DNA from 2 places in the Faecalibacterium sp. IP-1-18 genome. Region 1 is predicted to be linked to the other one. Evidence: predicted binding sites of a transcription regulator. Region 1 holds the regulator's gene; the other holds the start of a gene.
What was found. The regulator HrcA, encoded in region 1, represses chaperone genes, less so after heat shock. The targets are predictions, from matches to a motif close to TGTTAGCACTCNNNNNNNNNGAGTGCTAACA.

Region 1 (4,213 bases):
CCAGTGTAGGCGGTGTAGGCTCCGCGGTCACCAGCACGATGGACTTCGGCTGGGATACCTCGATGGTGTAACTGCCGTCCGCGTTTTGTTGTACGCTATCCATAATGGATTCGCCGTCTGCAAGGCAGTCGGTCAATACGGTATCGGTCTTTACGGTAATGGGGTTTGCCTGCTCAGATGTACCGTGAGGCACATAAAGGGTTCCGTAGCCGTTTTCAGAAAAGTCTTCATTTACAGGCACTTGGAAGGTTCTGCCATTCTGATCGCGCACAGTGGCAAAGCCGGTGTTGCTGCCTTGCGGCATGATAGGCTTTGCCACAAAATAACCGCCGGTGATAGAAAGATTGCCCGTGCTGATGGTGTATACATCCACATCTTTGGTAAACAGGCCGCCGGTGATGGAAAGCGAGCCGTAACGTCCTTTGTTGACAACCACGCCGTCAAACAGGCCGTCGCTGATGGTGATGGAAGCGTCACCATTCATGAGCAGCACTTTCTTTTCAAAGGTCCCGCCGGAGATGGTGCCCCGGTTGGACGCTTCTCCTTGGAAGGTGCCGCCGGAGATGGTGCCCCGGTTGGACGCTTCTCCTTGGAAGGTGCCGCCGGAGATGGTGCCCCGGTAGTTGTTGTTCACATCCCCTTGGAAGGTGCCGCCGGAGATGGTGCCGTCGTTGGACATAGCCCCTTGGAAGGTGCCGTCGGAGATGGTGCCCTGGTTGGACGCTTCTCCTTGGAAGGTGCCGCCGGAGATGGTGCCCCGGTTGGTGGTCCAATTGCCGGCGGTGCCGCCCTTAAATTCGGCAGATCTCTTAATAAAGAGACCCGGCTGCAATGCGCTTGCTGCCCCGGGCTCCGAGGAGGGCTGCAGGGTGAAGGTGCCGGAGTTCAAGAACAAGGCGGTTGCGTTGTAGTACCAATGGGCAACGTCACCTTGGCTTGTGGGATTGCCTTTGGCGTCCAGATCGATGGTAATGCTTTCGGCGGTGTTGTTCTCTGCGTCCAGATCACGGCTGCTGCGGGTGGCGGCTTCCTCCTCGGTGCTGCGGGAGACGTCGGCCTCCTGTACAAGGGGTGCAGCCTTTTTGGCCGTGGTCTGGGCGGGTGCATCGAACACCGGGGCGGCTGCCAGTGCAGACACCGGCAGCAGGGACAGCAGCATACTGCCGGTCAGCAGGATGCTTACAATGCGTTTGGCTTTCATAAAGTTTCGCTCCTTTCGTGTGGGTTTTATACGGGGTGTCGTTACCATAAATATACCATAAACTAGGCAAAAACAAAAGAAATTCTGCGCGAATGGGGGTTAAAACTGCGCGAATAGCTGAAAAAGGGGGGAAAACTAAAACACTGCTGCCCGGGGATGTTCTCTTTTGACACCAAAAGAGAACCAGAAAAGTGCCAGCGATTTCGACGCGCTGGAGCCACGAAAAAGGGGCTGCTCGCCCCTTTTAACCCCAAAGGGGTGGGCTGCACCGGAAAAAACTGAAGATTCACGCCTGTTCGGCGTGAAGATCTTTTAACCGTTTTTTCCGGCTCCGCCGATTTGAAGCCCCTCAGTCGCTGCGCGACAGCTCCCCCAAGGGGGAGCGGGCACGCCCGCAAACTTTGCGCTTGAGCCGGAAACTGTGCCACCATGCCAAAGGCTCCCCCTGAGAGGAAAGACTCCCCCCGGCCGGGGGGAGATGTCGCGCAGCGACAAAAGGGGGAATCTGGCACGCCGTCAGGCGTGACTGAGAGGGTTCAGCCCCGCCCCACCTAGGGCGCACATCCCCTTTATGACAGAATTATGAATCTTTATAAACATTTTTGCAAAGGGCTTGACAGCAGGGCAAAAACGGTTATAATGGTCTTAGCACTCAGGAACAAGGAGTGCTAAACAAACAAAAGCAATACAAAAAGGAGGCAGGCGCTATGACGATGGATGCACGCAAGCAACGGGTCTTGCAGGCAATCGTGGCGCTGTATGGCCTTGAGGGCGAGCCGGTGGGCAGCAGCGTGCTGGCAAACTACTTTGACATGGCAGTGTCCAGCGCAACGCTGCGCAACGAGATGGCGGCGCTGACAAAGCTGGGTCTGCTGGAGCAGCCCCACACCAGCGCGGGCCGCGTGCCCAGCGCCAAGGGCTACCGGTATTATCTGGACAACCTGCTGACCGATGATCAGCCGCTGGACCGCGTTACCCGCGCCCGGGTAGATGCGGTGTTCGCCAGCCTTGACCACGAGCCGGAAAAGCTGGCACAGGGCGCTGCCAAGGCGCTGGCCGCCATCAGCGGCTGCACCGCCGCCGTCAGCACCCCCTGCGCCGAGGATCTGTGCATCGCCCATTACGAGGTGGTGCAGGTGGGCCGCAGCGCAGCCGCTGTGCTGGCTGTGACCACCGCCGGTTACGTCCGCACCCGGGTGGCGCGGGTACGCACCGGGCTTTCCCGGGAAAATGCAGCTGCCCTTGCGGCGCTGCTCAACCGCAACCTTACCTTTGTGGCGCCGGTGGATCTTTCCACCCGGATGCTCAGCGAGCTGTGCGGCCAGATCGCACCGGAGCTTGTGCCGGTGGTCAGCGCCGCAGCCGCAATTTTGCAGGACAGCGTAAAGCCCCATGTATTTCTGGGCGGCGAGCAGTACCTGCTGGACTGGCCGCAGCTGGACGGCCGGGTGGGTGATATCCTTACCCTGCTGAACGACGAGGAACAGGCCGCAAGCCTGATCGCACCCCCGGAAAACCGCAGCGAAAGCGTGCTGCTGGGCGAGGATCTGGAACCGCAGATCCCCGGGCTGTGCATCGTGAGCGACCGGTATCTGGTAGGCGGCGGGCTGTGGGGCTCCATTGCCCTGATCGGCCCCACCCGGATGCCCTTCCAGAAGCTGATGCCCCTGCTGCACGAGTTTGCAGACCAGCTTGGCGAGGGCATGAGCGGCAAACGAAAAGACACCCCGCAGGCTGCCGTACCACGGCGGACTGTGATCTATAAGGAGGATCTGGAATGAGCGAAGAAGCAAAGAACACGGTGCCCGAGACCGAGCAGCCGGAGACTGCCCCCGAGGAAAAGACCGCTGCCGCAGCGCCCGAACAGGCTGCTGCCGAGGCTGCCGCTACCGAAGAGGACAAGAAGAAGGACGGCGGCTGGTTCAACAAGAAGGCCCGGGAGCTGGAAGCCGTTAAGGCAAAGCTGGATGCAGCGGAAAAGAATGCTGCACAGGCCAAGGATCAGCTGCTGCGCATGGCTGCCGAGTACGACAACTACCGCAAGCGCTCCACCCGCGAGGCCGACCAGAAGTTTGGCGACGGTGTTTCCCATGCAGTGGAAAAGATCATCCCCATTCTGGATACGCTGGATATGGCTGCCAACGCCCCCACCACTGACGAGAACTACAAAAAGGGCGTGGTCATGACGCTGGATAAGGCGGCAAAGGCACTGGAAGCCCTCCATGTGGAGGAGATCGAGGTGCTGGGCAAGCCCTTTGACCCCAACTTTATGAATGCTGTGCAGCAGATCCCCGCCCCGGACGGGCAGGAGAGCGGCACGGTGGTCACCGTTTTCCAGAAGGGTTACAAGCTGGGTGACAAGATCATCCGCCATGCAACCGTTGTGGTGGCCGAATAAACAAGCCGAACCTCCCGCAAGGGAGTTTGCAATAACATCCGCTTGACATCATCATAAGCATCATATAAACAAGATTTGTTCTTTCGAGAGGAGACTTCATTATGAGTAAGATTATTGGTATCGACCTTGGTACTACCAACAGCTGCGTGGCTGTTATGGAGGGCGGCGAGCCCGTTGTCATCGCCAACTCTGAGGGTGCCCGCACCACCCCGTCCGTTGTCGGCTTCACCAAGACCGGCGACCGTCTGGTAGGTCAGGTTGCAAAGCGTCAGGCTATCACCAACCCCGACAACACCGTTTCTTCCATCAAGCGTCAGATGGGCACCGACCACAAGGTGACCCTGAACGGCAAGGAGTACACTCCCCAGCAGGTCAGCGCTATGATCCTGCAGAAGCTGAAGGCTGACGCCGAGGCTTATCTGGGCGAGACCGTCACCGAGGCTGTCATCACTGTGCCTGCCTACTTCAACGACAGCCAGCGTCAGGCAACCAAGGACGCAGGCACTATTGCAGGCCTGAACGTCCGCCGTATCATCAACGAGCCCACCGCAGCTGCTCTGGCTTACGGTGTGGATAAGGAAGATGACCAGAAGATCATGGTCTACGATCTGGGC
Region 2 (4,213 bases), 790 kb from region 1:
AGGCCGATGTTCCGCATACATTTCGCAATTTTTACCAAAAATACAGCAGTACTCGACCGATCACTTTGATAGTATAGCATAATTGCAGATTGTAGACAATCTGCAATTTCCATAAAATGATTGGTCAAAATTTAGACGGTCAGCCAAATTCCCCTTATTTTGCTGCTTCGTCCGCTGCCTGTGCGGCGCTGTTTGCGCTGCGCATCCGCTCCATGGGCTCCATGTAGTGGGCGTAGACGGCGCGGCAGGCAACCTCGGTGTCGCCGCTTGCCAGCGCCTCGTACAGCTTGGTGTGAATGCCGTTCTGCCGCTGCGCCAGCGTCTCGTGGTTGGAGCCGCTGTTCGCCCCAACAAGCAGGTTGCCGTAGTTCAAGTCGTCCCAGAATTTCAGCAGTCTGGGCAGCCCCGCCCGCTGCACGATGACCGCATGGAAGCGGTTGTCGTTCTCCACGATCTGCGAAAGATCCCCCGGCCGGACATTGCGCATCTCCTCTAAGATGCCGCGCAGGGTGCGCAGATCCTCCTCCGGGAATTTGCAATCAAAATAGCGCAGTGCCGTCATTTCCAGATTTGCCCGCAGCAGGTAGATCTCGTAGGCGTCCTCCGGCTTTACCCGGCGCACCGAGCAGCCCACATTGCGCGAATACTCGACCATGCCCTCCTGTTCCAGCTGCCGCAGCGCCTCCCGGATGGGTGCCCGGCTGGAGCCAAACTCCTCGGCCAGTTTCTGCTCGGCCAGCTTTACGCCCGGCTGCAGCTCCCCGGTAAGGATCTTGCTCCTGATGGCAGAGGTGATACTTTCCCGTAAAGTCTGAAAGGCAAATTCGCCCATGACTTTTATCCCCCTTTTTTCTTCTATACGTTCTTTTTTTGCCGCACGCAGTCCGCAGCCGCTGCCAGTGCAGCCGCAGGCCTGTATTGCGTGCGCCTTATAAGGATACCACGAAATGGTAGAAAAATAAAGTTTTCTGGCAAAAACAGGTACTTTCTCCCCTCTCCGTCGTCGAAAGCCTGAACACAAAAAATGCCCCCGGAGGGCTTATTGCAGCTCTCCGGGGGCATCCTATATACGTTATGCCTTGACGCACACGGTCAGCATTTACTCGATCTCGATCAAATTCGGGTTCTCAGGCAGAGCCTTTGTCTGCTGAGGAGCGGGCAGCTGGATGTGCAGGACACCATCCTCGAACTTTGCGTGGATGTCCTCCTTCTTCACCTCGCCCACATAGAAGCTGCGGGCGCAGCTGCCGGAGAAGGTCTCGCGCCGCACATAGCGGCCCTTGTTGTCCTTTTCGTCATTGCTGTGGCTGCGCACTGCCTGAATGGTCAGGTAGCCGTCGCTCAGATCCATCTGAACGTCTTCCTTCTTGCAGCCCGGCAAATCAACGTCTACTTCGTAGCCGTTGTCCGTCTGCTTGACATCGGTCTTCATCATGTTTGCGCCGCGCTTGCCAAAGGTGTCGCGGGCTTCGCGGTTCATCGCACGCTCCAGTGCACCCTCGTTCCAGAACGGATCAAAGAGATCATCGAACAGGTTCTCATGAAAAACAGTCGGCATAAACATAAAACATACCTCCAATCCCGGCGTTCGGGTCGGGTATAAAATTACATTTTGAAGCTCCCTGCAAAGGGCTTTCCGGGGAACCTTGCGGCTCTCCTTTTGCCCTTCCTCCTGAGCACGCCACTGTTATAGCATAATTATTTAGCACTGTCAAGCGTAGAGTGCTAAAATTCATAAAAGTATAATACTTTTGTCACAGCTTCTGCGATTTCTTCAAAAATGCTGCGCAGAAGCGTGTTTAATTCCGTTCAAACCCCAGATAACGCGTGCCCTGAAAGCTCAGCTTTCCGGTATCGCCCTCGACAAGCATTCCGTAATCCGAACCATCTACTTCCAGTTCCATGCGGTCACCGCTTTCTACCTGAAAGGTGGCATAATAGGTAGTGAACGTATGCGACATCGTATTGTCCGTATGATGGCGGGAAACGTTCGTCCGCTTGGCCACCACAGTAGCCGGGACGGTAAGGCGCGGGGACGCATTATTTTTGCCCCATGTGCGCAGGTTGCTCACCACGGTAAACAGGATCATGCCCAGCACCACCAGAAACACCAGCGGGAACAGGATGCTGAAAAATGCGTCAAACCCAGTATAAAACATATTACCCCTCCAAAATTTCTTCCAGCAGCTGCTTTACGTCCTTCAGAAAGGCATCTTCGCCGAGGGTGTTCATTTTAAAGAACACCGCCTGACTGCCGCCCGCCGCAATGGCCGACAGTCGGATAGGCTCGTCCCCGTTCTGGAACAGGGTCAGCGTCAGGCTAAGGCGGTTGCCGCCCACCATGCTGTACCGCTCAAACACCCGCACGCTGCACCGGGCGCTGCCCTCCTTGAAATCGCTGCCGGCTTCCAGCTCTGCCGACCAGCTGCTGTCCGGGATGGCGTGTTCCAGCTTGCGGAGCAGGGTATCGAAGTTCTGGTTGCGGATGGTCTTTTCAAAAATAGCCATAGCTTCCTCCTTTTGCAAAATGCAGTCCCTTTACTCTGAATACGAATGAGAGCGGGCAGCAATTGCAGCGCCCGCCCTTATTTTGCTGCAGTCAAGCTTTCTTTTTTCGCAACTTGGGTGCGGTGGCGGTGTAGCTCATATCCAGCACCAGCCGGAGTTTATCCTCCGGGGCGCTGCCGTCCAGCGCGGCGGTGATCCAGTTTTCCTTGTTCATGTGATAGGCAGGGTAAAAGCCCGGTTCTGCCCGCAGAGAACCGATAAGGATGGGGTCACATTTCAGGTTTACGATATCCACCGGCTGCTGCCCGGGCAGGCCCAGCTTGCTTTTGGGCACAGTGGTGACCAGCGCAAACCATTTGCGGTTTGCCTCATGGCGGAACACCGCCGACTCCGGGGTGTCCATCCACGGATAATCCGGCTCTACGCTGTAAGTATCAAAAATGAGCTGTTCCAAGCCCTTGCGGTCCATGGGCTCGCCCCCTTTACGGCTGCTGTGCCAACAGCTGCGCCAGCACATCCTCCGGGCGGGGGGTGTGGTTTTGGTATTTTGCCCGCAGCGGGGCGGCGGCGTTGTCCATAATGTAGGGCACACCCACCACGTCCAGCATGGTCTCGTCGTTGTAGTTATCGCCAAAAGCCATGACCTGTGCGAGGTCGATGCCAAGGATGCGGCACACGCACTGCACCCCGATGCCCTTGTTGGCAAAGGTGGTATCGATCCAGAACGGCCCCGCCACGGCGCAGTTGGCCTGTTTCCAGCGGGGCACAAAGCGCTCCACATAGTTTTCCACGCCCTCGTGCAGGTACACCGACACCTTGGTGATGTCCTCCGGCACCTCGGCGGGGCTGTGAATGATCTGGTAGTGGTTGCCCACGAACTGCACCCGCTGCAGCATGCCAAGACCGCGCTCCATCAGGTAGGCGGTGTTCTGGCCGGAGAGCATCACCTCGCCCTGCCCCTCGCTGCGGGTCCACATATCGTTGGCAATTTCCTCTGCCAGTGCCCGCGGCATGGGATTTTTGGCGATGCACTGTTCTTCTTTAAAGATGGTGCCGCCGTTTTCGCAGATAAATACGCAGCAGTCCGCCACCGGTGCAAAGAGTTTGCGCAGGCTGGTATACTGCCGCCCGGAGGCCGGGCAGAACCAGATGCCCCGCTGATGCAGCGCCCGGATTTGTTCGAATATTTCGCCCTCCAGCTCCTTTTTGCCATATTGCAGCAGCGTACCGTCAATATCGCTGCAAACCAGTCTGATGTCCATGGCTGTTATTCCCTTTCCGTTTTTTCTTATTTTACCACGGTTTTCCGCTGCGGAAAAGCCCCGGCACGGCTTTTGTGTCCTTCCCCTGTACCGCGCTCAGCGCTTGGGCTGGTAGTGCATGCTGGACACATTATAAATCGTAACAAAGGCCTTTGGGTCCTCGCGGTTGATAAAGTTCATCAGCTTCTGATACTCGTTTTTGTCCACGATGGTAATGATCTCGTTGTGCTTTTCAAAGTTATATGCACCGATGGCCTCGTACATGGTGGCACCGCTGTGCAGGTCATTGATGATGAACTGCCGCAGCGCCTCCTCCTTCTCGGTAATGATGCACACCCGGCGCTTGATGCTGTTATCGAAGATGAAATGGTCCAGCACGATGCCGTTGAAATAGGTGCCAAGAATGCTCAGCACCACGGTTTTTTTATCGTAGACAAGGGCAG

Region 2: MTP43_RS09545 (Hsp20/alpha crystallin family protein) is a predicted target of HrcA. The motif match lies at 1,701-1,731, and genes of this name have one in related genera.

Annotation. Positions count from the first base shown of each region.
Region 1 is NZ_CP094472.1:2,824,200-2,828,412, reverse strand. It holds gene MTP43_RS13440 (hypothetical protein) at 1-1,201, opposite strand, end outside; gene MTP43_RS13435 (hypothetical protein) at 1,264-1,632, opposite strand; gene hrcA (heat-inducible transcriptional repressor HrcA) at 1,909-2,982, shown strand; gene MTP43_RS13425 (nucleotide exchange factor GrpE) at 2,979-3,599, shown strand; gene dnaK (molecular chaperone DnaK) at 3,701-4,213, shown strand, end outside.
Region 2 is NZ_CP094472.1:2,029,412-2,033,624, forward strand. It holds gene MTP43_RS09540 (GntR family transcriptional regulator) at 155-832, opposite strand; gene MTP43_RS09545 (Hsp20/alpha crystallin family protein) at 1,100-1,564, opposite strand; gene MTP43_RS09550 (DUF2500 domain-containing protein) at 1,800-2,159, opposite strand; gene MTP43_RS09555 (DUF6054 family protein) at 2,161-2,508, opposite strand; gene MTP43_RS09560 (MmcQ/YjbR family DNA-binding protein) at 2,600-2,977, opposite strand; gene MTP43_RS09565 (HAD hydrolase family protein) at 2,991-3,770, opposite strand; gene MTP43_RS09570 (YitT family protein) at 3,867-4,213, opposite strand, start outside.